DNA from 2 places in the Cyanobium sp. Lug-B genome. Region 2 is predicted to be linked to the other one. Evidence: predicted binding sites of a transcription regulator. Region 2 holds the regulator's gene; the other holds the start of a gene.

Region 1 (3,438 bases), on a different contig from region 2:
CTTCGCGGCTGGGATCGTGGCGGCCCTGGTGCTGCTCGGCCTGGCCAGCGGCCTGATGGGCCGCCTCTACGGCCGCATCCCCGGCCAGCTGCCCCTGCTGGTGGCCGTCGTGGCCGTGGTGATGGGCCTCAACCTGCTGGGTGTGCTGCGGCTGCCGTTGCCGGCCGGCCCCGACCCCGAACGCTGGCGGCGGCGGGTGCCGGCGCCGCTGGCCCCTTTGGCGGCCGGCCTGGCCTTCGGCCTGGCCGCCACCCCCTGCACCACCCCGGTGCTGGCCGTGCTGCTGGCCTGGATGGCCCAGACCGGCCAGCCCCTGGTGGGCCTGGTGCTGCTCGCCTGCTTCGGTGCCGGCCAGGTGATGCCCCTGCTGCTGGCCGGCACCGTGGCCGCCTCCCTGCCCGGATTGCTGCAGCTGCGCCGCCTGGGCCAGTGGGTACCACCGATCAGCGGTGTGGTGCTGCTGGCCAGCGGCGGCCTCACCCTGCTGTCGGTGCTGCCATGAGCGGCACGGCAGCCTCCCCCTGGCGCCCCCTGCAGCGCCTGGCCGCCTGGATCTCCGACCTGCGCCTGGCGATCGGCCTGCTGTTGGTCATCGCCATCGCCAGCGGCATCGGCACAGCCGTTCCCCAGAAGGAGGAGGCCGGCTTCTACCACCAGCTCTACGACCCCACCCCCTGGCTGGGGGTGCTGGACGGCGACGGGGTGCTGCGCCTGCAGCTGGATCATGTGTATTCCAGTGGCTGGTTCCTGGCCCTGCTGGCCTGGCTGGGCCTGTCGCTGATCCTGTGCAGCTGGCGCCGCCAGTGGCCCGCCCTGCAGGCCTCGCTGCGCTGGATCGACTACCGCAGCCCCCGCCAGCTCAGCAAGCTGAGCGTGGCCGAAACCCTCGTCACCGACCATCCCGTCGCCGGCCTGGAGCGGCTGGAGGCCGATCTGCGCGGCGCGGGCTGGCAGATCCATCGCCAGGACGACCGCCTGGCGGCCCGCCGGGGGGTGCTCGGCCGGGTGGGTCCCCTGCTGGTCCATGCCGGCATGGTGGTGCTGATGGTGGGGGCCGCCTGGGGCGCCCTGGGGGGCCAGCGGCTGGAGCGCTTCCTGGCCCCGGGCCGGGAGCTGGAACTGCTTGACAGCCGCGGCAGCACCCAGGTGACCCTGGCCCTCGACGACTTCCGCATCCAGCGGGATCCCGCCGGCCGCCCGGAGCAGTTCTCCTCCAGCCTGCGGCTGATCACCCCCGGCGATGCGGCCACCACCACCGAAGCCGCCATCAGCGTCAACCACCCCCTGCGCTACCGGGGCATGACGCTGTATCAGGCCGACTGGTCCCTGGCGACGATCAGCCTGCAGCTGGGCCGCAGCCCGGTGCTGGAGCTGCCCCTGCAGACCTTCCCCCAGCTGGGCGACCAGCTCTGGGGGCTGGTGCTGCCCACCCGCCCCGATGGCACCGAGCCGGTGCTGCTGAGCCTCACCAGCGAACAGGGGCCGGTGCAGGTGTTCGGCCCCGATGGCGTGGCCCTGGCCCAGCTGGTGCCGGGCGGCGAGGCCCAGGAGGTGAAGGGGCTGCCGATCCGGGTGGCGAGCGTGCTGCCCGCCAGCGGCATCCTGTTCAAACGGGACCCCGGTGTGCCGCTCGTATACACCGGCTTCGCCATCGCCCTGGCGGGCGGTGCCCTGAGCCTGGTGGCCACCCGCCAGCTCTGGGCCATCGCCGATGGGCCCGGCGGCCGGCTGCACGTGGCGGGCCTCTGCAACCGCAACCTCACCGCCTTCGCCGCCGAGCTGCCGGCGCTGCTGCAGCGGCTGGAACCCCAGCCCTGACTCAGCAGGGCCGGCGCTCGCCGTGGCTGACGCGCACCACGGTGTGCACGTTGCCGCGGGGATTGAAATCGGCCTCCAGCTGCATCCAGAGGGGATCGCAGGCGGCCACCAGGTCGTCAAGGATCCGGTTGGCCGCCTCCTCGTGGGAGATGGAGCGGTGGCGGTAGCCGTTGACGTAGAGCTTGAGGGCCTTGAGCTCCAGCACCCGGGGGCCGGGCTGGTACAGCAGCCGCAGGACGGCGAAATCGGGGTAGCCGGAGAAGGGGCAGGTGCAGGTGAACTCCGGCAGTTCGATGGACACCTCGTAGGCGCGACCCTCGCGGGGGTTGGTGAAGCAGACCAGCTGGGCCTCGGCGATGGCCCGCTCCCCGTACAGGGGGGTCACGGTCTGGGGCTGGTCGGCGACACCGGAAGCCATGGTCAGCAGGACAGGGAGACGGATTTTGACCGTACAGGAGCTGACCCATGGCGCGGAGGCCAGGCCAGGAGCCGCGGCCGCCCGTCAGCGGCCCGGAGCGGGCGTAGCAACCGTTACGACGACCCCGGCAAGGCTCGGCGGTAATGGAGCCGTCCCTCCCTTCAGGCGGGGACTCTGAGAGACTCCAACCGTCGCCTTCCTGACCGCAGCACAGCCATGAAGAAAATCGAGGCCATCATCCGCCCCTTCAAGCTCGAGGACGTGAAGATCGCCCTTGTCAATGCGGGCATCGTCGGCATGACCGTGAGCGAGGTGCGCGGATTCGGCCGGCAGAAGGGGCAGGTGGAGCGCTATCGCGGTTCCGAATTCACGGTCGAATTCCTGCAGAAACTCAAGCTCGAGATCGTCGTCGACGACGACCGGGTGGCCACCGTGGTCCAGGCGGTGCAGGATGCCGCCCGCACCGGCGAGATCGGTGACGGCAAGATCTTCATCAGCACCGTGGACTCGGTGATCCGGATCCGCACCGGCGACCTCGACAGCGGCGCCATCTGAGCACCCGGTTCCTGCCGCCCTGACCCTGGCCGTGGGCCCCTCAGGCCCCGGCCAGGGTCTCCTTCACCAGCTCCGCGATCCTGCCGGACCAGTCCGTGCCCTCGGAGGGAGGTTCGGCGCTGGCCCCGCCCGGCACCAGCCAGAGCAGGTATTCGTGGTTGCCGGCGGGCCCGGTGAGGGGCGAGGCCACCAGTCCCGCGGGGTGCCAGTCCAGCTCCTTCGCGGCGGCGATCACGCCGGCGATGGCATCGGCGTGGGCCGCCGGATCCCGCACCACGCCCCCCTTGCCCACCCGCTGGCGCCCCACCTCGAACTGGGGCTTGACCAGCAGCAGTGCCTCACCCGATCCCACCAGGAGGGCCCGCAGGGCCGGCAGCACCCGGGCGAGGGAAATGAACGACACATCGGCCACGGCCAGATCGGGCCAGGCATCGCCGTCGCCGTAGAGCAGCTCCGGGGTGAGGTGGCGCAGGTTGGTGCGCTCCCGCAGCACCACCCGTTCATCGGTGCGCAGGCTCCAGGCGGTCTGGCCGTAGCCCACATCGATGCCGTACACACGCACGGCCCCGTGCTGCAGCAGGCAGTCGGTGAAGCCGCCGGTGGAGATGCCGCCGTCGAGGCACACCCGGCCCCGCACCTGGATCGGC
Region 2 (3,438 bases):
GTCGGGGAAGGCGAGCACCTGGGCCTCGCCCCGCAGCACGTTGGCGGCCGAGCGGATGCTGACCACCCAGGTGCCGGGGGTGGCGAGCAGCGATTCCAGCCGGGTGATGTCGCTGCGGGGCACCAGCAGGATCTGGCGGTTGGGGGGCTGGCCGGGCAGCAGCAGCTGGAAGGCGGCCCGGTTCGACTCCTGCAGCAGGGCATCGATCACCTGCTTGGCCTGGTCGGGGCGCTGCAGCTGCACCTTGGCGGTGGCCAGGGGCTGGCCGCTGGCGATCACCACGTCGCCGCGGCGCAGGGCGATGACGTTGGTCTCCAGGTCCTTGAGTTCCTTGGCGCCGGCGGCGATGCGGCGGCGGACGCTGGCCAGTTCGGCCTCGGTGCGGCGGATCTCGGCGTCCCGGCCCTGCACCTCCCGGCTGAGCCGGAACCGCTCGGCCTCCAACCGGGCGCGCTCCGCCTGCAGGGGCTGCAGCTCGCGGCGCAGGGTGTCGACGCGGCGCTCGGCGGCCAGCAGCTGGTCGCGGGCGCGGCGCTGGCTGGCCAGGGCCTGGTCACGGCGGCGTTCGGCGGTGATCAGATCGAGGCGGCTGCGCTCCAGTTCGCCCCGGGTGCGGGTCAGTTCCCCCTCGTTGCGCTTGAGGGCGGCGCGGCTGTCCCGCAGGCGGTCCTGGATCTGGTCGAGCTCGAAGAGCCCCACCCGCAGGCGCTCGCTCACCAGCAGCATCAGCCCCAGCGACACGGCACTGATCAGGCTGCCGGTGAGCACCGTGATCACCACGGCGGTCTTGCGGGGCCGCAGGTTGAACAGGCTGAGGCGCGCCTTGCCCACACGGCTGCCGAGCCGGTCGCCCAGGGTGGAGAGAACTCCGCCGAGCACCAGGAGCGCGAGGATCAGCAGCCAACCCGACACCTTCCGAGCCCCGGTTCCGCGATCCACCAAGTATCCCTGCCGGTGGACTCGCGGCACCCGGCGGCGACCGCCCGATCAGCTGAACCGCTTGGCCAGGGCGATGGGATCGAAGACGGTGATCTTCTTGCGGTCGATCTGGACCAGGCCGTCGTTGCGCAGGTCGCCCAGCAGGCGGGTGATGGTGACGCGGGTGGAGCCGATCGCCTCGGCGATGGCCTGGTGGGAGAGGCGCAGGTCGATGGTGATGCCCTCGGTGCCGGGGACGCCGAAGTCGCGGCAGAGCACGAGCAGGAAGCTCACCAGCCGGGAGGACATGTCCCGGTGGGTGAGGGTCTCGATCATGGTCTCGGTCTGGAGGATGCGGGAGGAGAGGCCCTGGAGCAGCAGCAGGCCGACGCTGGCGTCCTGCTCGATGGCCCGCCGCACCGAGGTGGCCGGGGCCGTGACCATCTCGACCCGGGTGAAGGCGATGGCGTGATAGAAGCGGTCGGAGCGCTGGCCGGTGAGCAGGGAGAGCACCCCGAAGAGGCTGTTCTCGCGCAGCAGGGCCACGGTGATCTCCTCGCCCGACTCGTAGACGCGCGAGAGACGCACGGCACCGCGCCGCAGCAGGTAGACACGCTCGGCGGGGTCGCCGGGGAAGAAGATCGTCTTGCCGCGCTCGATGGTCTCGACGCTGCTGCCGGCCAGGCCGCGGATCACATCCAGCAGGGTGGTGGCCATGGTGCCGGGGGCGCCCATGGGGGTCACGGAGCCGGGGGATCCGCTGGATGGGCTGCTGGGGTAGCGGCTGAAGCCACGCGTAGCGCCGACCATCAAGGCGTGGCGATTGGTGATGAACCTATGGATCGGTCTGGCCGATCCATGTAGCCAATGACACTCTTTAGCCGGTCGTCCGTGCGGCTGCAACCACGCTGGGCCCGGCCGGCGCCCCAGCCAGGGCCCGGTGCTGGACCTCCTGCAGGGCGCGCAGGCCCGGTTCGGCCAGATCCAGCAGGGCGTCGAGGCGGGAGCGGGAGAAGGGGGCGCCCTCGGCGGTGCCCTGGATCTCCAGCAGCCGGCCCTGCTCGTCCATCACCACGTTGAGGTCGACCTCGGCGCGGGAATCCTCGGAGTAGTCCAGATCCAGCAGGGCCACACCGTCCACCAGGCCCACCGACACGGCCGACACCTGCTGGCGCAGGGGCGAGGCGGCCAGCACCCCCTGCTGCTGGAGGCGCCCCAGGGCGGCGGCCAGGGCGATCCAGGCGCCGGTGATCGAGGCGGTGCGGGTGCCGGCGTCGGCCTGGAGCACGTCGCAGTCGACCAGCAGGGTGCGCTCGCCGAGGGCCTCCAGATCCAGGGCGGCCCGCAGGCTGCGGCCGATGAGGCGCTGGATCTCCTGGGTGCGGCCGGAGAGCTTCATCAGCTCGCGGCCCTGGCGGCTGGGGGTGGAGGCCGGCAGCAGGCGGTATTCGGCGCTGAGCCAGCCGCTGCCGGAGCCCTTGCGCCAGCGGGGCACCTCGGGATCGAGGCAGACGCTGCAGAGCACGCGGGTGCGGCCGGCGGCGAAGAGCACCGAGCTGAGGGCGAAGCCCATCGGGTCCCAGTCGACGGCCACCGGGCGCAGGGCATCGGCGGTGCGGCCGTCGTTGCGGGGGGCGTCGGCGGGAGTGGTCACGCGGCCTTTGGCGGAGCCGGGCCAGCGTAGGTGGCGCCGGTGGTACGTCTGTTCCCAGCCACTACCGATGGTGTGCCGGGCTGGCGAGGGCCGCTACATTCGGGAGGTGAGCGGCCGGGGCGATCCGTCCGGACCTTTCACACCAACGCTTCCGTGGGGTGTCCATGACCGCCAGCCTCATCGACCCCGGCCACCCCCGGCGCACGGCCGCCCCGGCGCGCACCGAGCCCCTGGCCCTGGTGCCGCCGCTGCGGTTGGTGAGCCAGCCGGAGGGGTTGCTGCAGATCCACACGGCGCCGTTCCGGGGCAGCTTCGCGGCGGTGTTCAGCCAGGCCCTGCGCAGCGCCGGGCTGGGCAGCCGGGTGCTGGTGAGCCAGTTCCTCAAGGGGGGCGTGGAGCAGGGGCCGGCGGGCAGCCTGACGCTGTGCGGCCGGCTGGAGTGGCTGCGGCCGGGCACCCCCCACTGCCTGGATGGGCCGCCGGGGTCCCAAGGGGAGGAGGGGGCCACGGCCGAGGAGGCGCTCGAAGCGGTGGCGGAGGTGTGGGAGGTGAGCCGCGAGCGGCTGCTGAAGGGGGATCTGGATCTGCTGGTGCTCGATGAGCTGGGTCTGGCGATCGCCCTGGGGTATCTGAGCGCCGAGGCGGTGATCGAGGCGCTCGAACAGCGGCCAGCCCATCTGGATGTCATCCTGACGGGCCCCTCGATGCCGGCCAGCCTGATGGCGATGGCCGATCAGGTCACCCAGTTGCGCCGCGGCGGCTGACGCCATGCTCAAGAACGACCACTGGATCAACGAACAGGCCGCGGCCGGGATGCTGGAGCCGTTCCAGCCGACGCTGGTGCGCCACCTGGATCCGGAGGGCCG

The links. Region 2 encodes NtcA, which controls nitrogen genes in cyanobacteria. Its sites were predicted from a motif close to GTANCNNNNGNTAC; they were not measured.
Region 1: a site for NtcA is predicted at 2,340-2,353, ahead of queF (preQ(1) synthase). Genes of this name have one in related genera too.

What each region holds. Positions count from the first base shown of each region.
Region 1 covers NZ_JAGQBM010000015.1:40,124-43,561, forward strand. Annotated here, with positions in the region: gene KBY81_RS05765 (cytochrome c biogenesis CcdA family protein) at 1-502, shown strand, start outside; gene KBY81_RS05770 (cytochrome c biogenesis protein ResB) at 499-1,818, shown strand; gene queF (preQ(1) synthase) at 1,820-2,236, opposite strand; gene KBY81_RS05780 (P-II family nitrogen regulator) at 2,453-2,791, shown strand; gene KBY81_RS05785 (TlyA family RNA methyltransferase) at 2,832-3,438, opposite strand, start outside.
Region 2 covers NZ_JAGQBM010000049.1:18,897-22,334, reverse strand. Annotated here, with positions in the region: gene KBY81_RS12025 (DUF3084 domain-containing protein) at 1-912, opposite strand, end outside; gene ntcA (global nitrogen regulator NtcA) at 988-1,653, opposite strand; gene rph (ribonuclease PH) at 1,796-2,572, opposite strand; gene KBY81_RS12010 (ATP--corrinoid adenosyltransferase) at 2,737-3,336, shown strand; gene dcd (dCTP deaminase) at 3,341-3,438, shown strand, end outside.